3 regions of the Bacillus arachidis genome follow, and region 1 is predicted to be linked to each of the others. Evidence: riboswitches for the same ligand, from Rfam matches in the RefSeq annotation. Region 1 holds a riboswitch; each other region holds the start of a gene.

Region 1 (7,798 bases):
AAATGACAAATCCCGCTATTTGTAAATTAGCGGGATTTTCAAATTAGCCTATTGTACTACTTCTTGTTCTTTTCCTATCCAAAAGTTGGTATTTTAAAAATAATTTTATCTTACATGTAGAAAATCGTAATTAAATGATACTGTCCCTATTCTTATTTCGATCTTTCTTTCACCCAAGTAGCGATATCATTAATAACATACTCAGGGATATTGGCAGGACTATAATATTCATCCGGTCTACTTAATTCCCCATCACCTTCTGTAAAGAAGTGATTTAACTTCGGATACAGTCGATAATCTACGTTATCTCGTTCTTTTAATTGTTCTTTCCAAAGAGGAATTTCGATTTTTGATTGAACTTGATAGTCTCTTTCTCCTTGAATAATAAGAAGAGGTGTCTTTTGTTCTTTGGACATTTCTGCTGCTTTAGTTTTACGGATAGAATCCCAAAATACTGGTGATCCTAAATAAAAATCTTTTGGAGGGTTTTTGCTAGAAAAATTAGGATCATTTAATAATTCAAATTGCGATTTGTAAAATTTATATTCTTCAAGTTTCATTCCTCCAATAGAAAAAAGATACTCAAGCTGATCCAAAACAACATCTTGGATCGTACGAGCTGGTCCTCCCATCACAATTGCTCCAGCAATATTTTGATTTTGGTCTTTTTCGATCATTTTCGGAACCATCATTCCACCTTGACTATGGCCAAGAATATAAATTTGATTCTTATCTATCATAGATTCATTTTGAAGAAAACGAGTTGCAAGAAGTGCATCATCCGTTGTCTCTTTATCAACTGTATAAAAAGGACTAAATTGTGTCTTCAATCCATGTTCATATGTTCTTTTATTATAACGAAGAACAGCAATTCCCTTCGAAGCAAGACCTTCAGCTAAATCGCGAAATGGTTTTAAAGCAAACGCAGTTTCATCCTGATCGCTTGCTCCAGATCCTTGAACAAGAATTACCGCTGGGAACGGCCCCTCTCCCTTTGGGACAGACAATGTTCCTGGTAATGGAAACGCGCCACTTCCGACTACTACTTCTTTTTCAACAAATGATTCCGGCTTACTATATGATGGTCGCTCTGCAACAGTACGATACGACATACTAAGTTGAAAGTCATCTATTTTTCCAGATGGATCTAATTTAATTAGTAAAGGCACAGTAAATTTTTCAAAAACCAATCCAATCTCTACATTTGTATGAACGGAATTTGTCTCTTTTTGTTTTACCTCTCCAATGCCAATAAAAGAACCTGCTTGTAATTGTACCGGGAGTCCCTTCCAATAACTCTCCAGCCATTCTTCAGATATTATCTTCTGTAAAGAGCGAGAAGTTAAATCAAATGCAGATTTATAATTTTCAGTATGCATATAACGGATAAATTTAAGAGTAGTAGATATAACAGGATTTTCATCATCCGCATTGTCTATTTCTTTCATATTTGAGTTTGACTCTTTTAACATTGAGGTGAATGGATGGTTAAACGGATTATTATATGTATTGGGATAAAAACTTGTTTTCAATACATCTGTATTCCCCCCCTCATACAGACTTGAAGAAATAGCGAAATTTGTAGGTGAAATTTCTTCCTCAGCATGTGAAACAAAAGGAACACTTATCATACAAATTGTACTAACGAGTAAAAACTTATTCCCTATTCGTTTTCTCATTCTCATATTTATTGACTCCTTTCAAAATTAAATTTTTTAATACAACATTTAGTATTGTAAGGAAATAAAAAGTGTTAAAGAGATTAATAATCTCTCCTCCCTAACATTCAATATAAACTACCTTCCACCTCTTTTTTATTGTGTAATTTTTTTATAATATGTAATCAATTAATTACTAAAATCAATTGATTACATGGATAAATCCATACAAAAAAATGACTAAACTAAGTTAGTCATTTTCTATACCCTTGCATCTATCTTTTCCTTATACACCTACATCTTCTACTTGTTCTTCCACTGGCCACTTTTCTAATGTGTAAGCCATCTCCCAAAATGAATATTCATATTGACTGCTAATTACAAAGTGTTGTTTCATTCGCTTACGATCAGCTTCTGTTACTGTTTCCGCAATCGCATCTAATCTAGCAATTTGCTCTTCTACTAAAGTACGGAACCAGTCAGAGCCATATGCGGAAATCCATTCTTGATAAATCGGTTCTTTAGGTTGACACTCTTTTAAACGTTCACCAATTTCATAATAAAGCCAATAGCACGGCAAAATTGCTGCGATAATATCCCCTAAATGTCCTTCATATGCAGCACGATACATATGTGATGTATATGCATAAGCAGTTGGAGCAGGAACGAATGATTCTTTTTCTTCCGCCGTAATACCTAGTTTTTTCGCAAAATTCTCATGTAGTGATAATTCAGCCTGATATGTATTTTGTGCATGGTGTGCCATACGAGCCGTTGTTTCTAATTCAATAGCTTTCGCTGCTCCTAACGATTGGACTCTTGCGAAATGACTTAGATAATATGAATCTTGCAGAACATAATAGCGGAAACTAGCTACATCTAATGTTCCATCTCCTAGTTTTGTAACAAATGGATGATTAAAACTTGCTTCCCAAATCGGATTAACTTCATTACGTAATAACTGTGAAAATGACATGATAAACCCTCCCATAAACGTTTTGATTAAAACTTGCACCTACTTCAAATAGATGTACAAAATAAAAAAACTTTCTTTACACACGTAAAGAAAGTGGTTTGGACATCATCAATATTTTAATAAATATCCTCTTCTGTCACTTCCACTTCCCTACGCCAGTATTACCCAGATCAGGTCCTAAGGGTCTCAAAAATATATTTTTGATCTCAGCCTATATAGAGGCACCCCTAGTGGATTACATATAAACTATTTAACTCGATATTTATCATAACATATTCTGGAATACTATCAAATATGATTCATAAATTTAACACTTATAATATATAAGTGCACAAATGTTATCTATCTTCTACTAATCTCTCAATCTGCTCCTTCACATTCGAATTACAAATACCACCGTGATAACAAATTACCGTCTCTATATCAAATTCTAAAAATCTTCTAAGTGATTCTGTAGCTTTTTTCATGTCTGGCGTTGTGTGCGGAACAGGTCCTTTTAAGTTTCCATCAATGCATACCATCGCGTCACCCACAATTAATGTTTTATATTTTTCACTATATAAACTAATATGTCCTGGAGTATGGCCTGGAGTATGAATCACTTCGATACCCTCTAAAAATGGTAGTCTTTGTCCATCTTCTAATGTCCAATTTACTTTAGCTGTCGGCGGATTTTTATATAGTGCTTGCACAACATCTGGAAGTGCCGCCCATTTCTCTTCACTCATTTTATTTGGATCTCCTTTAATAAGGGGCAGCTGTCCTTCAATGTAAGGTTTGTCTAATTCATGGGCGTACACTTCAATAAAATGATCTGCTTTCTGCTGTAATTCAGGAAGACTTCCAATATGGTCTATATCTTGATGGGTTAAAATCACTGCTTGTAATTGTTCAAAAGGCACTCCAATACTAATCATCGTATCGCGAATCGCTTCTAATTGGCCCGGCATACCAGTATCGACTAATATAGCTTTTTTTCCATCCCAAAGTAATGTTGGATTTAATTCAAATTCTTGAATTTTTAATTTCAACACAGCTAGACCGTTTTCTATTTTCATATTACAAGTCCCCCTCGGTACATAAATTAGTGAAGTTATTTCACTTACTAAAATGTATCACGCTAAGGCTTTTTAATCAATTGTTAAATAAATAATAATAACATAAAAATATTTATTTGTCAATGTATTTTAATCTAAAACTAGATTTTTTTATCACACATCTTTTCGATACAAATTAATTAAGTCCTTTAGAGCTGCCGCTGCTGCTCCTCTTGGACTCGAGGCTCCCCCGATTGAAGTAACTTTCCCCATCGTATCAGTATGAAAAGTAATTCCTTTTTCCGTTCCATTTACATAAGCCAATGGATGTCCTTTCTCTATTTCACGCGGGCATACTTCAAGTTTCAGATTTCCTGAGTGATCTTTATATACCGATCCAATTAGTTTCAAAGATTTACCTTGTTCTTTTGCTTTCAGTATATCTTGTTTCGTAATGCTCTCTATTCCTTTTATAGATATAGAATTTAATGAACACTCTGCTTGCAGCAGACTATTTGCCAATAATAAGAGTTTACAAGCACTATCCATTCCACTTATGTCTAATGATGAGTTTGTTTCAGCGATTCCTTTTTGTTGAGCTTGATGCAATGCTTCCTCAAATGTTATATCTTCTTCGTACATCGTTGTAAGAATATAATTTGTCGTCCCATTTAAAATACCTTCTATACTCTCAATTTGACATCCAGCTAAACTAAATTGTCCAATATCTAACGTGGGGAGTGCAGCTGCAGTTGCCCCACTGTAACGAATGCTTGCGTTTGCTTGTGTTGCTTTTTCCTTTATTTCTTTCCACGCGGTAACAAGTGCTCCTTTCGAAATAGCTACTACATCCATATGGTTTTCAATCGCTGTTTCGATATACGTTCTTCCAGGTTCACCAGTTTGAAAATTAGTTGGTGTTGATTCTATTAATACATGACCAACAGGAACTTTTTCACTTTTATCAAGTGGATAGCGGCTGAGATATTTCCCCAACGCATAAGAACCTGTACCATACGTTAATAATTCTTTAATATGTAAACCGTTGACGTTATAGAGATTGACTGTACTTCCAATAACTCCAGTACAAACAAGTTCTATGCTGTACATCTCTTTTATATATGAAGCTTTCTCAAATACCAATCTTACAAACTCTTTTCCAACAGTTCCATATCCAGATATCACTATATTTATCCTCATATTATCACCTCAGGCTATTATGCTATTTTTAAAGTTAACTTCATTATACTCTGAAAGTACGCTGTGATTCACGAAGTAAAGCTCCCTCAAAAGAATTTGAAGGAGCTGTTACATTTCAATATAAATATGGATCCAGTTATTTTGGTAAATCTTTGTAACGTTCAAAAACAGGTAAAGTAAATTGTTCGTCCCCAATCATTACCATGCCGTTCGCAGGCCGTTTATTTTCTTCAGAGGCAGAACAGGCACTTAGGCTTGTTACGATTTTTTAACCATTTTTTCATTTCTTTCTTATAACCTCTACGTAAACATATACTACCATATTTTTTCTTACTTATTTTTAAGAAATCATTGCATGACTATTTTAATACTTCATCTCTTTTCCTATATGACAGGTGTCATTTGCTTTAACTGACACCTGTGCATACAAAATATTCCTTTTAAAAGATAAAATAATGACAAAATCATAAGAAAAGAGGAAAATAATGAGTAATAACAACAAAAGAATTCGTTTGCTTGATATATTAAGGGGCTTTGCTGTATTAGGAACACTTGGTACAAACATTTGGATTTTTGCATATCTAGGGGATGTTTCTTATATCTTTACGTTTGATCATGCAATTTGGTGGATGTCAGTTAATGATTTCATTCGTCTATTCGTTCTATTTTTTGTGAACGGAAAACTTCTCGGTTTATTAACAATTATGTTTGGTATAGGACTTGAACTCAAATACCAACAATCTTTACGCAAAGGCAATACATGGCCTGGCGTTTACCTATGGACTTCTTTTGTACTTTTATTAGAAGGTTTCATTCATTTCACCTTGGTTATGGAATATGATATTTTAATGAGTTACGGAATAACCGCAATAATTGTTGCTTTTATTATTAAGCTTGGTGACAAATGGATTAATCGAGCTATGAAAATGATAGGTATCTTTCATGGGGCTGCTATACTTTTCATTCTTGCTATATTTATGTATTTAAAATTCATAGGAAGTAACATTTCGCTAGGTAACGCTAATGAAATTATAACCCCTTATAGTGATGGAACTTGGTTTGAACAAATCCATTATCGCCTAACAAACTTTATCGCAAATCGACTAGAAGTAATTTTTGTTATCCCAATGAATATTGTCCTTTTCCTATTAGGAATACGTCTTATGCGCGCTGGCGCCTTCTCCCCTGATGAAAACGGGAAAAGAATTCGTACAAAAATGCTTAACATCGGCATTATGATTGGTGTCCCTCTCAATCTGTTAATCTTTATTCCAGGCGGTATCTTTGATTTACCAGCTCGCTATTTATTTGCACCTTTCCTTTCTATTTTGTATATTGCATTGATTGCTAAAATGATAGAAAGATTTGAACACTTTTGGTTATGGCAGCGCCTTGAAAATGTAGGAAAAATGTCTCTTAGCTGTTATGTTCTTCAAAATATTCTTTCTTCCATTCTCTTTTACGGTTGGGGCTTTAGCCTTGGCGGGAAAATGAACTCATTATCGATTGTCTTTATTTGGCTTTGTATCTGCTTCTTTGAAATGTATTTCGCAACATTTTGGCTAGCAAGATTTAAATTTGGTCCAATGGAGGCCGCACGAAGATACACATCTGGTTTCATTAAGTAAAAATGATTCTTAGTGGGATTTCACCATTCTCACTAAGAATCGCTCTTTTTAAGATTTTGTGTACTTTACCATGAAATAGAACTTATTATAAAGTCTTATTCCATCTTAGTAGGAGGATAGTAAAATGTTTAAAAAAATTTATCCCCACGATCAAATTGAAAAGTACTTATACTTAGATATTATTTTTATTGTCCTTTTGATTTACAATGTAATTCGAGCAGAAACAACCATTAACTTATTCTTAAAAATTGTTCTTTTACTGCTCGTTTTGTTGTCTTTTTACTTCGCATTGTGGTATAGAGATTGGCGCCTTCTCTTTTCTAGTTTATTTAGCTGCGTATTATTTGCACTACTTGCAATATTCATCGAATCACGGCTACTTCTGTATGGTTTTGTCATCGGGAATTTATTAGGAAGAGCCCAATCTAAATTGTATATCGGCATCGGTACAGCAGGCATCGCAATGATGTTTTTTCTAGTTAGTTGGTATACCTTTGGTCAGCCTTTTTCCATATTAAAAACTTCTTTTCTTCTTGTCTTTATTCTTCAACTTATACAGCCATTTGTCATCCACGTCCGGGAAAAAGCAAAATCTTTACAAAAAGAGCTAAGCGCCGCAAACTCTCAAATTGAAAGATATATCCAAGAAGAAGAAAGACACCGCATTGCCAGAGACCTTCATGATACACTCGGACAAACATTAACAATGATTAAACTGAAAAGTGAACTGACAATACGATTAATAGAAAAGGACACAACACAGGCGAAACAGGAATTAAATGATATTTTAGACACATCACGTTTTGCATTAAAACAAGTACGTGAACTTGTTACTGATATGAAATATATATCAATTGAAAGTGAATTAAATCACCTACGTGAGTTATTACGAACAGCCGGTATCCAATTCACAATTCATGCAACCGGAAACGCACCTTTGCTAACAAATGTTGCGGAAACAATGGTTGCCCTCTCTATAAGAGAAACCATTACAAATATTCTAAGGCATAGCCAAGCAAACCATTGTACAATCGTTCAAAAAATGGATACAAAATGGTTTCAAATAAAAATACACGATGATGGAATTGGCTTTCAACATGATTCACTTGGATTTGGAGTTCAATCAATTCGGGAACGAATGAAGATGATACATGGCACAGTAGATATACATACATTAAGAAACAACGGCACAACGATAATTTTAAAGATACCTATTTCAACAAACCTAGTAAAATCAAATTAGTCTTGTAAAACGATACAAGAAAGGCGGCAGTAAAATGATTCGTATCGTAATTGCGG
Region 2 (7,798 bases), 1.7 Mb from region 1:
AAACGCGGCGGACTGTAAATCCGCTCCTTCGGGTTCGGCAGTTCGAATCTGCCCCCCTCCACCATTTCTTAATTAATGGGCTATAGCCAAGCGGTAAGGCAACGGACTTTGACTCCGTCATGCGCTGGTTCGAATCCAGCTAGCCCAGCCATTAAGAGCCATTAGCTCAGTTGGTAGAGCATCTGACTTTTAATCAGAGGGTCGAAGGTTCGAGTCCTTCATGGCTCACCATTTTAAAAAAATATGCGGGTGTGGCGGAATTGGCAGACGCACCAGACTTAGGATCTGGCGCCTTTGGCGTGGGGGTTCGACTCCCTTCACCCGCACTTTTAATAAAATATCTCATACATGTCTTGCGGAAGTAGTTCAGTGGTAGAATACAACCTTGCCAAGGTTGGGGTCGCGGGTTCGAATCCCGTCTTCCGCTCCAATTTTCAGTATGACATGCCGGGGTGGCGGAACAGGCAGACGCACAGGACTTAAAATCCTGCGGTGGGTGACCACCGTGCGGGTTCGACCCCCGCCCTCGGCACCATATGCGCCCGTAGCTCAATTGGATAGAGCGTTTGACTACGGATCAAAAGGTTAGGGGTTCGAGTCCTCTCGGGCGCGCTTTTATTAACGGGAAGTGGCTCAGCTTGGTAGAGCACCTGGTTTGGGACCAGGGGGTCGCAGGTTCAAATCCTGTCTTCCCGATATTTTAAACATGGGGCCTTAGCTCAGCTGGGAGAGCGCCTGCCTTGCACGCAGGAGGTCAGCGGTTCGATCCCGCTAGGCTCCACTTTATTTATGGAGGTATACCCAAGTCTGGCTGAAGGGATCGGTCTTGAAAACCGACAGGCGGCGAGAGTCGCGCGGGGGTTCGAATCCCTCTACCTCCTCCATTTTTATTGTAAAATGAGATAGGATTTGATTTAATAGATTGTTAAATGGTCTGTATAAAACATATAGACATGAATAAAAGATTTATTTGATTTTTTTTATGGAGGTATACCCAAGTCTGGCTGAAGGGATCGGTCTTGAAAACCGACAGGCGGTGAGAATCGCGCGGGGGTTCGAATCCCTCTACCTCCTCCATTTAAAAAAAGAATATGATATCGTCGCGGGGTGGAGCAGTCTGGTAGCTCGTCGGGCTCATAACCCGAAGGTCGCAGGTTCAAATCCTGTCCCCGCAACCAAATGGTCCCGTGGTGTAGTGGTTAACATGCCTGCCTGTCACGCAGGAGATCGCCGGTTCGACCCCGGTCGGGACCGCCATTTACATAAAGGCTCGGTAGCTCAGTCGGTAGAGCAGAGGACTGAAAATCCTCGTGTCGGCGGTTCGATTCCGTCCCGAGCCATCTTTTTTTTTTGGAAAGCCGGCTTAGCTCAATTGGTAGAGCAACTGACTTGTAATCAGTAGGTTGGGGGTTCAAGTCCTCTAGCCGGCACCACTTAGGGGCATAGTTTAAAGGTAGAACAGAGGTCTCCAAAACCTCCGGTGTGGGTTCAATTCCTACTGCCCCTGTAGAAAATATGGGCCTATAGCTCAGCTGGTTAGAGCGCACGCCTGATAAGCGTGAGGTCGATGGTTCGAGTCCATTTAGGCCCACCATATTCCGCAGTAGCTCAGTGGTAGAGCTATCGGCTGTTAACCGATCGGTCGTAGGTTCGAGTCCTACCTGCGGAGCCATGGCCCGTTGGTCAAGTGGTTAAGACACCGCCCTTTCACGGCGGTAACACGGGTTCGAATCCCGTACGGGTCATACAAAAGAGTCAGCAATTAGCTGGCTCTTTTTTCTTGTGAAAAACATCATGTGAGAATTCTGTTCTTTTCTAATATGCGATATCATCAATCTAAAATTCCTCTATTTATTATGAAATAAATAAAGGGAATTTGGAAAAGCTATAGTATGTATAAAAAGGAGGGAATAGAGCTACATGACAACAGTTAGAGAATTTATGAGTACTGATATTGTACAATGTACACCACTAGATAATGTATATGAAGCTGCTGTGAAAATGAAAGAAGAAGACATTGGAATGATTCCAGTTGTAGAGAACAATCAAGTGGTTGGTCTTGTCACTGATCGTGATTTAGTTGTTCGTGGAATTGCTGAGAAACATCCTGGTTCTAATAAAATTACAAATATCATGACTACAGGAATCGTGTCCGTTTCTCCTGATGACTCTATTGAAAAGGCTACGGGGTTGATGGCGCAGCATCAAATTAGAAGGCTACCTGTAGTTGAGAATGGCGAGCTTGTTGGGATGTTAGCACTAGGTGATTTAGCGATAGCAGAAAAAGCTGATGATCAGGCAGGGGTAGCTTTAAGTGAGATTTCTGAGCATACAGAATAAAGTGTAGGTGTGGGTTAAAATACAGTGTAATTTAAATGCTAGGGAATAGGTAAAATCGGATACGTTTTATTAATAATACGAATAAGACTATATTGTTATTAAAACGTATCCAACATGTTATTCATAGATATATACACTTAACGGAGTATATTTAAATAATGACAAATGTTACGTCCATTTAAAATTTGGTTAATGATGTTCGTTACTAATTTTTGTTATGTTAAAAAATGATATAATAATAAATATAAGTTTCATAAGGGTTTTTGAATATATTAATATATATAGCATTATGATTATCTAGTAAGTCATCGGAGATTTCATATATAAATAGAAATGGAGGGAAAATGATATGAGGGATGTACAGAGCAACCCCAATTGGAATTTGGTTACAGATGTCTATGTGGAACCAAATAATTTTGCGGATTTATTTTCTTTACTTGTACCAAATCATCCAAAAGGCGAAGGAAAAGAGCGGACAATTTTAGCCTGGAAAGAAAAAGAATTTTATAAACAAGAAAACCTGATTCCGTTTATCTTATATGGAATGGATAAAGTGAAGGACTTACCACAGTTTCATAAGGATGAAATACCAACTTTAGTTCGTATTGTTCATTTATGTCAGAAAATTGGTTGGTATAAAGAAGCTTATACATTTATGATGAATCATAAATTAGATGAATTCGTACATACATCTATGGAATACGAAGTGTGGGACATTTTAACACAGGTTGTGGCGTGGAACTACTTAATTGTAAAGTATCGAATCGGTGAATTAGAAAATGAAGATGTAATGATATGGGAAAGAATTAAATTTAATGAAGAATGTACTGAAAAATGTGAAAAGCTATTGTCTCATAAGGAAGTAATGGAACTTACATTTTTTTGTGTTTGCAAACAGGCAAAATTATTGTCCAAAGAAGAATTAGATCAAGAAATGATGAATTTAGCAATATACTGTAATACATATGTTTATGACTTATACATATATGATTTATTAAAAAAATATCGTAAGTGTACGGATTTTTTAACATATTATGGACCAAGTCGTGCTGTTGTTGCATGCCAAAGGGCAGTAATTGCCCAAATTTCTGATCGTCTTAATCCGCTAAAGACCACACATGTGGATGACTATCTTTATGTAATGAAGGAAATGATGGAGTACATGTCATTTGAGTTTATGAATCAATACGAGCACTTCATTGGAAAACTATTATCATACGTACCATTTTTTGAAATGATTCAAGTTCCGCAACATGCATATTATTGTGAAGAGTTGATGTATGTTTGTAAGGGAATTGAATATAAAGAAGAAATCTTGCGAAATTATATATTTATACAATTACATGATTGTTTACCGTCATTTATTAAACAATTTCTAAAAAATAAGCGTTATGCAACGATTCACGATATTTTATTTTACTGGTGTGATGATGAACAACGAATGGGTTTAGAGAAGAAGTATAATTTAAGTTTTATTTATGAACGATATGCGTGTGGATAAAGAAACGTTTTTCAAGATAATGAATATATGAAAAAGGGATCTCACTTTGAAGTGAGATCCCTTTTTCAGTCGTAAATGTAGAAGGATGTTCTAAACTTCTTGTTGTTTTTTACGGTGATCAGGAGTGTAAATATATTGGGAAATAATAAGTAGCACTGCGATAAAAAATACAGGGAATATCGCAGCAATATGAAAACCACTATAAATAATATTTGTTATTAAACCGCCGATAATAATAAATGCAGTATATATATGAGAAATTTGTTTCTTTAGTCGGATTTTGAATGCTTCCATCAAAGATTCGATAGCAACAAACAAGATAACAATACTCAAAAAAACAATGTTAGTATTGTAAATTACTAAACAACAGATTAAACCGAGAAAAGCAAAATACTCAATTACTAAAGGGATATTACGTGGCATATAATATTACCGAACTAAATAATGCAGTGGATTTACTGCGTTTGTTTTTTCAAAATTCCATTCAGCATTATGTAATTCAAAATGGAGATGCTGTTTAAATGAGTGGCCTGTATTTCCCATATGTCTTAATAATTGTTTAGTCTGAACTTGATCACCAATTTGTACGGAACGGTTTTTTATATGAGCGTAAACGGTTGTATATAGCTTAGTAGATTTAGTAAATGAAATATTTGTTGCTTTTATGGAGTTAGAATTATTTCTTGTATTCATTTTATTATTAGAATAGGGTATTTTTGAATTGAGTTTTATATATTGAGTGTTTTTTGTAGGCAATTGCTGAGATGCTACAGTGCGTGTCTCTACTTGATTTATGGATGGAAGTAGAGATGCGACTGCGACAGTAGTTGCCGTTAAAGCTGTAGCTTTCTGTTTCATCTAATATTAGCCCCCCCATAGATGTATTAATATATTTTTTATTATAGTATAAAGATATAATACTTTGTGCATTATTCACATAACTGTAATATGAAACAAGAAAAAATAACCGTTTTTTAATGGAATCGAAATATACTACAAGAATAACAGATAAATAACTATTAGAATATGGATAAAGAGATAGTTGCTATTTTCTGAATCAATATATAAATGTGAATTAAAAAACGAAAGGGAAGTTTTTTAGGTATGGGAGAAAATCTGCTCATACATAGAGGCAGTCAGCGCTTTTTTCTGCCTTATGCCAAGTTAAAATAGAAAGAGAAAATGAGAGTAGGTCTTCTTTTGTTTTCATAGCAGCAACGTATATGTTGAAAAATCGTTTTGTAATTGTTATAGGCCGATGGGAATTCATACCTATATAAATATTTATGTTTCATATTTTGCATAAGTGGAACGTAGAGCCTTGATGTAAAGATTAGATATGAGATTGTAATAAATGAAAACAGTTGCTGATGACCCATGACAGTGTTATACTGACTATGGTAATTTCATATTGTGCTAGGAGAGCTGGTGTTGCCAGCTGAGAGTAAGACCGTAAGTCTTTGATCCTTTAATCACCTGATCTAGATTATGCTAGCGTAGGGAAGCAACTTGGACATTGACAACAAGTCCCCGTTTCTTTGCGTAAAGAAACGGGGCTTTTTTATTTAACAATTTAATAGTAGAAACCACTAGGGGTGCTTTATGTGCTGAGAGAGGAATAGTCCTTAACCCTTACGGACCTGATCTAGGTAATACTAGCGAAGGGAAGTGGAACGACGGATAAATGTATCTTTATTTGCTGTAACCACTTCTTATATAGAAGTGGTTTTTTATTTGGATAAACAGATGTAAAGGAAGGGGAAATATAAATGAAGTTTTGTGAGAGATTATTTGAGACTGTGCAGCCTGTTTGGGAGAAAAGTCATAATCACCCGTTTGTAACGGGAATGGGGGACGGTACGTTAGAAAAAGATAAATTCCAATATTACATCATACAAGATTATTTATATTTGCTAGATTATGCAAAACTATATGCGATTGGCGTTGTGAAAGCAAATAATCCACAAGTTATGGCAAAGTTTGCAGAACAAATAGATGGCATATTAAATGGGGAAATGACGATTCATAAACAGTATGCAAAACGTCTTGGTATTTCCATTCAAGAGATGGAAGAAGCAAAGCCGTCTGCTAAAAATTTAGCGTATACAAACTATATGATGTCAGTATCTCAAAATGGTACGCTTGCGGAATTAATTGCGGCGCTTCTTCCATGTATGTGGAGTTATTGGGAAATTGGAAAACGTTTAAATGATATTCAGGGAGCAAGAGATCACGAATTTTTCGGTGAATGGATTCAAGGATATAGCTCAAAAGAGTATGGAAGTCTTTGCACGTGGCTAATAGATTTGTTAAATGAACTAGCTGAAGGAAAGTCTGAACAAGAGTTAGCTCGATTAGAAGAAATTTTCTTATATTCCAGCCGATTTGAGTATTTATTCTGGGATATGGCGTACCGTAAGGAGATGTGGGGTTTTGAGGAGCAAGAGCATACTACGGTTTCATAATGTCTCTTTTCATTATGATGAAAAGCCAATTATAAAGGGTCTAGATGCATCTGTACAAGAAAAAGAGTTTGTTAGCATCATTGGACCGAGTGGCTGTGGCAAAAGTACATTATTTCGTTTAATTACAGGTTTAGAAGATGCAGGGGCTGGAACCATTCAACTGACAGAAACAACGAGTCATCCTGTAGGATATATGCCACAAAAAGATATGCTTCTGCCGTGGAGGACGATTATTGAAAATGCGGCATTGCCATTAGAGTGTCAAGGGATAAAGAAAAAAGAAGCGCATCTTAAGGCAAGCGAACTGTTAGAACAATTTGGTTTACAAGGATACGAGAACAAATATCCGAAAGATTTATCAGGTGGTATGCGGCAGCGAGTATCCTTTATTCGAACTTTATTAACAGGCGGGGACATTTTATTGTTAGATGAACCTTTTAGCGCATTAGATGCATTAACGAAAGCAACGTTGCAAGAATGGTTGTTTGAACAATGGAAACAGTGGCAAAAAACCATTTTATTTATTACACACGATGTAGAGGAAGCGCTGTTTCTTTCCAATCGGATTTTTGTTGTGGCAGAGCAGCCTATTACAACTTTAACAGAGCGTATCGTTCCGCTTGAAATTGATCGCTCAAGAAAAGATTTGCATAAACCTGAAATATTAGCTTTAAAAGATGAATTGCTTAGTATGCTACAAAGGCAGGTGCTCGTATGAAACGTGTGATGGAGTTATTACCTGCGCTGATTTTGAGTAGCATACTTCTCGTAGCCTGGGAAATGGGGGCTAGAATTGTAGATGAGATGTATATTCTACCATCGCCAACTGCAATTCTAGCTAAACTTTGGGCGCTGCGTGACATATTATTCACTGTTCATTTGCCAGCGACTTTATATGTAGTTTTAATCGGAGTTGTTATTTCCGTCGTACTGGGCGTTGGCTTAGCAATGTTAATGAACGCTAGTACATGGATGGAAAGAGCGTTTTATCCGTTGCTAGTTGCCTCACAAACAATTCCAATTACAGCACTAGCACCGTTATTTGTTTTATGGTTTGGATATTCAATTTGGAGCAAGGTAGTTGTTACGGTTTTGATTACATTTTTCCCGATTGCGGTAAATACGTATGATGGATTGCGCAGCACGAAAAAGGAGTGGGAGGAGCTTTTAGTAACATATGGTGCAACGAAAAAAGACATTTTTCTAAAGTTAAAGTTGCCATCTGCACTTCCGTACTTTTTCTCTGCTTTAAAAATTGCTGTTCCGCTTAGTGTAATTGGAGCGGCAATTGGTGAATGGCTTGGGGCACAAGCTGGTTTAGGATACTTTAGTAAACGGATGATGACGCAGTTAGATGGAGCGGGTGTGTTTGCACCGATTATACTTTTATCATTACTAGCCATTTTATTTGTATTACTTGTTTCTATATTAGAAAAGAAATTCATTAGTTGGAGGAAACATTCATGAAATTATTTAAACGCATCTTTGTGTT
Region 3 (7,798 bases), 2.0 Mb from region 1:
ATTTGATGATGCTTTAGCTTATGCGCTAGACTTGAAAGAACAAACGGGAGCGAAATTTGTTCATCCGTTTGATGATGAAGCGGTGATTGCTGGTCAGGGTACCGTAGGCTTAGAAATCTTGCAGCAGCTTGATGATGTAGAAGCTGTTATTTGTCCTATTGGAGGCGGTGGCTTAATCGCAGGTGTTGCGATGGCGATTAAAGAGCAAAAGCCATCGGTGAAAATATATGGTGTACAAGCACTTGCCTGTCCAGGTATGAAGCAATCTATCGAAGAAAAGAAAGTAATTACAGTAGAATCTTCACCAACTATGGCAGATGGAATCGCGGTGAAAAGGCCAGGAGAGCTTACTTTTCAGCTTGTAGAGCGTTACGTAGATGATATTTTTTGTGTGGATGAAATGGAAATAGCGCGAACGATGTTAATGCTACTTGAACGCAATAAGCTATTAGTAGAGGGATCGGGTGCTAGTTCATTAGCAGCTTTACTTTATCAAAAAGTACCTGTGAAAGAGAAAAAAGTTGTGTCAATATTAAGCGGAGGTAATGTCGACGTAAACTTCATTACTCGTATTATTGAACATGGAATGGTTGAAGCAGGGCGATTCGTTCATATTGCAACGATGATTAAAGATAAACCAGGACATTTGCAACACTTACTGGAAATTGTAACAAGTTTTGAAGCAAACGTGTTGCATATTCATTTAGAGCGGATTGGAACAAAGGTATTCCCAGGTTATGCGCAGCTTCATTTATCGCTAGAAACGAAGGATAAAAATCATATTGAAGAAGTATTAAGTGGGATAGAAAAGAAAGGGTATAACGTAGAAATTATTGAATGAAAAATTTAAACAAACGTTTGATTAAATGAAAAAGCACAAACTTTATTCAAAAAAAGTTTGTGCTTTTATATGTTAAAACATAATTGAAATGAGTAGCATTCCAATTCCAATGGAGGTAAATGTTGCAACCAAACCAGGAATCATAAAGCTATGATTTAATACATATTTACCAATACGTGTTGTTCCTGTGCGATCAAAGTTAATCGCAGCAACAATTGTTCCGTAGTTCGGAATGAAGAAATATCCGTTTACTGCAGGAAACATCGCAATAAGAAGTGCTGGTGAAATACCAAGTGATAATCCGAGTGGCACTAACGCACGTACTGTTGCTGCCTGGCTATACAGTAAAATAGATAGAATAAATAATGCAATAGCGAATAACCATGGTGCACTTGTTACTAAGTGTTGAATCGATCCTTGAATGGTATTTAAGTTTCCATTGAAGAATGTGTCTCCCATCCAAGCGATACCGAAGATTGCAACAACAGCTGTAGCGCCTGCTTTAAAGACATTACCAGATACAATGCTTTCTACATTTGGTTTACAGAAGATAATAATAAGAGCAGCAATTGTAAGCATAACCATTTCAATTGTATTTGGCATTGAAAGACGAACTAATTTTCCATCTACCATCCATCCTGGACGAAGTGCTTCGAATGAACCAAGAAGGACAACAAAAAGAGTAGCGAATAAGAAAAGAATAACAGATAACTTGGCACCTTTTGCACCGATAAATTCTTTCTTTTCTTCAAGTTTCGGAATCATGCCTTCTTTCAATCGTTTTAAGTATTCTGGGTCTTCATTTAACTCTTTACCCATTTTGCTCGCAACGAAAGCAGCTAGCATACAAGCGATAAAAGTAGAAGGAATACTTACTTTTAAAATATCTAACAATGTAATTTTATAATCAGCTAGCATCGCTAATAGGGCCACAGTTGCAGCTGAGATTGGGCTTGCTGTGATTGCCTGTTGTGAAGCGATTACGGCAATGGACATTGGGCGTTCCGGTCTAATTCCTGATTCTCGTGATACTTCTGCGATAACAGGAAGTACAGAATAGGCAACGTGACCAGTTCCAGCACATAACGTAAATAAATAAGTTACAATAGGAGCAAAGAATGTAATGCGCTTTGGATTTTTACGTAGTGCTTTTTCTGCGAGATGGACAAGATAATCCATTCCACCCGCAGCTTGCAGGGCACCCGCAGCTGTAATGACTGCTAAAATCATCAGCATAACGTCAATAGGAGGAGCTGTTGGTTGTAAGTGGAAGACAAATACGAGTATTGCCATACCAACTCCGCCCATTACTCCTAGTCCAACTCCACCAAGGCGTGCACCGATAAAAATACAGAGAAGCAAGGTAAGAAATTGTAGCCAAAACATGATAAACTACCTCCGAAATTCATATGGTAAGATATTTTTGAATAATTTAAATTTAACTGATAATTATTAAATTAAACAAAGAGAAAGTTGTTATATAAACCTTTTTTATTATATAACACGTAAAAAGTAACATTCACTACATTTTGTGACATTATTTCAAGAAAATTAAGTGTAAAGTGATGAAAAAATGTGATTTGTTTGTTTGAAAAAATAAATCATGCTACAATGAAAACGAATTAAAACCGGGGAGCCAATTGGCTGAGAGGATGTAAGTGAGCATCGACCCTCAACCTGATCTGGATAATGCCAGCGTAGGGAGTTACTTAAAGTGATGTAAGCAGATGTTATTGTATAATAACTTGCATGCAAGGCTTTCCTACGTATTTCGTGGGAAAGCCTTTTCTTTTTACAAAACATATTTTGCAAGGGGGATTTTAGTATGTCACAACAAGTTACCATTTCATTTTCAGTCGTACCACAAGCAAAAACGAAAGATGTGTATGCCGTTGTTGATAAAGCAATTGAAGTCGTACAACAATCTGGTGTTCGTTATGAAGTAGGTGCGATGGAAACAACGCTAGAAGGAGAATTAGATGCGCTTCTCGACGTGATCAAACGTGCACAACAAGCTTGTGTTGATGCTGGCGCAGAAGAAGTGATTACGTCTATTAAAATTCATTATCGTCCAAGCACTGGTGTAACGATTGATGAGAAAGTTTGGAAGTACCGTGATGAATATGAAAAACCAGAAACGATCTAATATAACAATTACAGCGCTTTGGCTAATCCTTCTCATTGCCATATGGGAAGGATCTGTTTCATTATTTCAAATTGAACAGTGGATTTTGCCTAAACCTTCTGCTATTGTACAGGAACTGATTGGAATGAAGGATTTATTACTACCAAATATAATACAAACATTGCAAGAGGTTATCATCGGATTATTCTTTGCGATTTTACTTGGAACGAGTATTGCAATTATTATGGACGTTATTCCATTGTTTCGTTTGTTAATTAATCCGTTACTCGTTATTTCACAAACCATTCCGATTGTCGTGCTAGCACCTTTATTTATTATTTGGTTTGGATATGGGATGCTTCCAAAGGTGATGGTCGTTATTCTTGTTTGTTTCTTTCCAATTGCTCTTAGTATTTTAGAAGGTTTTCAAACAGTAGATAGAAATATGCTCAAGTTACTACAAACAATGCGAGCGTCGAAATGGCAAATCTATCAGAAGGTAAAATTCCCAGCTGTGCTCCCGTATTTTTTCTCAGGACTAAAAATAGCTGTTACATATAGTGTGATGGGAGCAATTATTGGGGAATGGCTTGGTGCGAGTGAAGGATTAGGTGTCATGCTTACGCGTGCAACAAAATCCTTTTTAACAGCCCGTGTATTTGGTATCGCAGCAATTATTGTCATGGTCACATTGTTCTTGTATTTTATTGTAGAATTTATGGCAAGACTAACAGCACCATGGATATACAGAAAGGACGGCAGAAAATGAAAAAAGGTTTAAAAGTTATGCTAGCCGCAATACTTGCAGTTGGTGTTGTCGGTTGTAATGCAGCGAAGAAAGAAGAGAGTACAGATAAGGAAAAGAAAGTAAAAGTTGTTTTGGACTGGTTTCCAAATACAAACCATACTGGTTTATATGTAGCAAAGACGAAAGACTACTATAAAAAGCAAGGTTTAGATGTAGAAATTATTCAGCCAGGTGATAACGTATCGGTAGAGCAAATGATTGCATCAGGAAAAGCGGATTTCGGTGTGAGTTATCAAGAAAATGTAACATCAGCTCGTGTTGAAGGAATACCAGTTGTTTCGATTGGAGCAATTATTCAACATAACACATCTGCATTTGCATCGTTGAAAAAAGATAATATTACTTCTCCGAAAGATTTTGAAGGAAAGCGTTATGGGGGCTGGGGAGCGCCAGCGGAAGAAGCAACACTGAAAACAATTATGAATAAACATCAAGCTGATTTTAATAAAGTAGAAAAGATCGTTCTTGGACAAACAGATTTCTTTAAATCAATTGGTAGAGATGCAGACTTTGAATGGATTTATTATGGCTGGGACGGTATTGAAGCAAAACGACAAGGAAAAGAATTAAATACAATCATGGTAAAAGATCTAGATCCAGCACTAGATTTCTATAGCCCTGTCATTATCACAAGTGAAAAGAACACAAAACAAAATAAGGATTTTGTGAAAAAATTCATGAACGCAACGGCAGAGGGATATAACTTTGCAATTAAAGAGCCAAAAGAAGCGGCTGATATTTTAATAAAAAATGTACCGGACATTAATAAAGAGTTAGTACAAGAGAGTCAAAAGTGGTTAAGTACGAAGTATCAAGATGATGCGAAAGCATGGGGAGTACAGAAGGAAGAAGTTTGGACGAATTACATGAATTTCTTACACGATAATAAAGTGATTAAAAAGAAAATTGATGTAAAAGATGCATTTACAAATGAATTCCTTCCAAGTGAAAAATGAGCGGATTACAAATAAAAGATGTTGTGAAAGCATTTGATGGAAAAAATGTACTAGAAAAGATTAGCGCTTCTATACAAGAAGGTGAGTTTGTCTCATTTGTAGGCCCAAGTGGTTGCGGGAAAAGTACGTTATTAAATCTGATTGCGAGTGTTGAAGAGGCGACTAGTGGTCAGGTAATTTACAACGATACTCTTGTTCAAAAACAGGATATTGTAAGCTATATGCCGCAGCAAGATCTATTGCTTCCGTGGCGCTCAGCACTACAAAATATTGTTCTTCCATTAGAAATTGATGGGAAGCCAAAGAAAGAGCGACTTGCAGAAGGAATGGAAGCCTTGCAGCAGTTTGGTTTAGCTGAATATGCAAATCATTATCCAGATGCATTGTCTGGTGGTATGCGTCAGCGGATTAGTTTTCTTCGTACTTATTTATGTGAAAAGCCGATTATGTTACTTGATGAACCGTTTGGTAAGTTAGATGCATTTACAAAAATGGAAGTGCATCATTGGCTTTTAGATTCATGGCATCAAGAGAAGCAAACGATTGTAATGGTAACGCATGACTTAGATGAAGCGATTCTGTTATCTGATCGTGTATTCATTATGTCACAAAGACCAGCAACAATTGTAGGTGAGGTGAAGGTTAATTTACATCGTCCTCGGACGATGGATATGTTGACATCCCTTGAGTTAAAAGAAGATAAAGCAGAGATTTTAGGGATATTAGCTCCTTATATGCGGAAGTAATGAAAGCTTCTTAACAGTTTTTGCGACTGTTAAGAAGCTTTTTGTTTTAGAGGAAGAAACAGAGGAATCAATGATTGAACAAAGAGTGGATTCACTCACTTTAGATTTTATAAGTCTGTATGCAATGGAGAAAATGCCTAAAGAAATTTTTAAAGAAAAAGAGGAACAAACAGATTTATAACGAATAAAATATAAGAGCATGGTATATGCTTGTTATAGAACAATAATGATTTACAAAGGAGTGAAAGGATAAAATGACTTTATCAACTGTTCTTCAAATGGTTTTAGCTTGATATGGGAGAAGTCTGCCCATTTTTAAAGTTTAGGCCAAATTGAAGACAGCAGGTAAAGAACCTTAATCCTTTTTTACTATAATAAAGTGAAATTGTAATGGGTAAGGTGTATTCACCTTACCCATTTTTTCATGTATACACAATTAAATAAGATCTTTATTTTGCTGTTCTCTCTATTTGGCTTGTTAGTTATAAAGAAAAGGAGAGAACAAAAATGAGCGTATTAACAGTAGAAAATCTTATGCATATGTATGGAGATAAAAACATTTTATATAATGCTTGTTTTCGATTATTACAAGGGGAGCATGTTGGACTTGTTGGAAGTAATGGTGCAGGAAAGTCAACATTGCTTCGGCTTTTAACAGGAGAAATTTTGCCTGATGCTGGAACGATTGAATGGTTTCCACATGTGAAGATCGGTTTCTTACAGCAACATATTGATTTACAAGAGGGAACAACGATTGAAGAATATTTACAAAGCGCTTTTTCTCATCTTTATGAAATTGAACGTGAAATGGTAACACTTGCTGAAAAGATGGGAAAGGAAACGGAGTTAGAAAAGTTATTAGTGAAATATGGAGAATTACAAAATATATTGGAAGGCTCAAATTTTTATCAAGTTCATACAAAAATAGAAGAAGTAGCAGCTGGCTTAGGTTTGTTAGACTTAGGTATGAAAAAAGATGTTTCAAAACTAAGTGGCGGTCAGCGTACAAAGTTATTACTTGGAAAGCTTCTTTTAGAGAAACCACATGTCTTATTGCTGGATGAGCCAACGAATTATTTAGACACAGTTCATATTGATTGGTTAAGGGCATATTTACAAGCGTATGAGCATGCTTACATTGTCGTTTCACACGATGAGTCATTTTTAAATCACATTACAAATGTTATTTATCATTTAGAAGGGCAAACAATAAAGCGATACGCAGGAAATTATGAAAGGTTTTTAGAAAGCTACCAACTTCAGAAGCAACAATTACAAGTAGCTTATACAAGACAGCAAAAAGACATTGCAAATTTAGAGAGTTTTATCCAAAAAAATAAAATTCGAAAAGCGAAACAAGCAAAAAGTCGTGAAAAGGTATTGGAGAAAATAAAAAAGGTTGAAAAGCCTAACGATGTAACAAAGCCATATTTTCATTTCAGCATTCACACTGAGCCTGTGAGCCGTATATTACAAGCACAACAGATTCAAATTGGTTATGCGGAACCATTATTTTCATCTTTTAATTTACAAGTGAAAAGAGGCGAAAAGATTGCAATTGTTGGTCATAATGGAATTGGAAAAACAACAATGTTAAAAACGTTACTAGGACAACTAGAACCATTAAACGGAGCAGTTCATATTGGAGAGAGAGTACAGCCGGCATATTTTGCGCAAGAAGAGTTTGCAGCTGAAATTACACCACTTGAGCAAGTATGGTCAAGGCGTCCGGATATGACGCAAAAAGAAATTCGGCAATCTTTAGCACGATGTGGGTTAAAGGCAGATCATATTTGGCAATCTCTATGTTCTTTAAGTGGCGGAGAACAGACAAAAGTGCGTTTATGTGAGTTGATGCTAATGAAAAGCAATTTTTTAATTTTAGATGAACCAACGAATCATTTAGATATATATGCGAAAGAGGCATTAAAGGAAGCATTAGAGCAATACACGGGAACGATTTTACTTGTTTCTCATGAACCTTCTTTTTATGAGTCTTGGGTGACTCGAGTTTGGAATCTGGAGGAAATGGATGTTACTAAAAGATAAGAGGGAAATTTATTTGGAAGTGTAATGGGTGAGGGATAGATTATTTTAGTGAGAGATTATGAAAGCAGCTACGTGTTACGTGGCTGCTTTCGTATTATTTACTGGTTTACTTGTAATCGTTCTTGTATGAATAGTAGCAATTTAACAATGCTATCTTCCGTATAAATATCAAATTTTTGTCGATGAAATTCACCATGTTCGTGATAAAAAATCAGTTCCCCTTTCCCAGCAACTTCGTTTATTAACATATGAAAACTAAGTGGTGTTGCTACA

Evidence for each region. A riboswitch is a leader RNA that binds a small molecule or an ion and turns the genes downstream of it on or off. The one in region 1 is predicted to bind thiamine pyrophosphate.
Region 2: linked by a shared signal. The riboswitch ahead of tenA (thiaminase II) and the one ahead of tenA (thiaminase II) in region 1 are both predicted to bind thiamine pyrophosphate.
Region 3: linked by a shared signal. The riboswitch ahead of QRY57_RS03880 (MTH1187 family thiamine-binding protein) and the one ahead of tenA (thiaminase II) in region 1 are both predicted to bind thiamine pyrophosphate.

Annotation. Positions count from the first base shown of each region.
Region 1 is NZ_CP127376.1:2,423,446-2,431,243, forward strand. Features, by position in the region: gene QRY57_RS13960 (alpha/beta hydrolase) at 153-1,685, opposite strand; gene tenA (thiaminase II) at 1,945-2,634, opposite strand; TPP riboswitch at 2,765-2,873, opposite strand; gene QRY57_RS13970 (MBL fold metallo-hydrolase) at 2,973-3,692, opposite strand; gene QRY57_RS13975 (homoserine dehydrogenase) at 3,846-4,871, opposite strand; gene QRY57_RS13980 (DUF418 domain-containing protein) at 5,357-6,499, shown strand; gene QRY57_RS13985 (sensor histidine kinase) at 6,624-7,742, shown strand; gene QRY57_RS13990 (response regulator transcription factor) at 7,777-7,798, shown strand, end outside.
Region 2 is NZ_CP127376.1:753,579-761,376, forward strand. Features, by position in the region: tRNA gene QRY57_RS05400 (tRNA-Tyr) at 1-64, shown strand, start outside; tRNA gene QRY57_RS05405 (tRNA-Gln) at 77-151, shown strand; tRNA gene QRY57_RS05410 (tRNA-Lys) at 156-231, shown strand; tRNA gene QRY57_RS05415 (tRNA-Leu) at 246-326, shown strand; tRNA gene QRY57_RS05420 (tRNA-Gly) at 356-430, shown strand; tRNA gene QRY57_RS05425 (tRNA-Leu) at 447-535, shown strand; tRNA gene QRY57_RS05430 (tRNA-Arg) at 539-612, shown strand; tRNA gene QRY57_RS05435 (tRNA-Pro) at 623-696, shown strand; tRNA gene QRY57_RS05440 (tRNA-Ala) at 709-781, shown strand; tRNA gene QRY57_RS05445 (tRNA-Ser) at 792-884, shown strand; tRNA gene QRY57_RS05450 (tRNA-Ser) at 985-1,077, shown strand; tRNA gene QRY57_RS05455 (tRNA-Met) at 1,102-1,178, shown strand; tRNA gene QRY57_RS05460 (tRNA-Asp) at 1,182-1,257, shown strand; tRNA gene QRY57_RS05465 (tRNA-Phe) at 1,268-1,340, shown strand; tRNA gene QRY57_RS05470 (tRNA-Thr) at 1,358-1,433, shown strand; tRNA gene QRY57_RS05475 (tRNA-Trp) at 1,437-1,507, shown strand; tRNA gene QRY57_RS05480 (tRNA-Ile) at 1,518-1,594, shown strand; tRNA gene QRY57_RS05485 (tRNA-Asn) at 1,598-1,672, shown strand; tRNA gene QRY57_RS05490 (tRNA-Glu) at 1,674-1,745, shown strand; gene QRY57_RS05495 (CBS domain-containing protein) at 1,921-2,340, shown strand; gene QRY57_RS05500 (DUF3965 domain-containing protein) at 2,690-3,841, shown strand; gene QRY57_RS05505 (hypothetical protein) at 3,932-4,264, opposite strand; partial or broken gene QRY57_RS05510 (M23 family metallopeptidase) at 4,271-4,471, opposite strand; TPP riboswitch at 5,250-5,361, shown strand; TPP riboswitch at 5,423-5,525, shown strand; gene tenA (thiaminase II) at 5,611-6,306, shown strand; gene QRY57_RS05520 (ABC transporter ATP-binding protein) at 6,275-7,024, shown strand; gene QRY57_RS05525 (ABC transporter permease) at 7,021-7,773, shown strand; gene QRY57_RS05530 (ABC transporter substrate-binding protein) at 7,770-7,798, shown strand, end outside.
Region 3 is NZ_CP127376.1:426,070-433,867, forward strand. Features, by position in the region: gene ilvA (threonine ammonia-lyase) at 1-841, shown strand, start outside; gene QRY57_RS03875 (anaerobic C4-dicarboxylate transporter family protein) at 914-2,227, opposite strand; TPP riboswitch at 2,461-2,562, shown strand; gene QRY57_RS03880 (MTH1187 family thiamine-binding protein) at 2,667-2,987, shown strand; gene QRY57_RS03885 (ABC transporter permease) at 2,959-3,735, shown strand; gene QRY57_RS03890 (ABC transporter substrate-binding protein) at 3,732-4,730, shown strand; gene QRY57_RS03895 (ABC transporter ATP-binding protein) at 4,727-5,476, shown strand; gene QRY57_RS03900 (ABC-F family ATP-binding cassette domain-containing protein) at 5,984-7,525, shown strand; gene QRY57_RS03905 (hypothetical protein) at 7,624-7,798, opposite strand, start outside.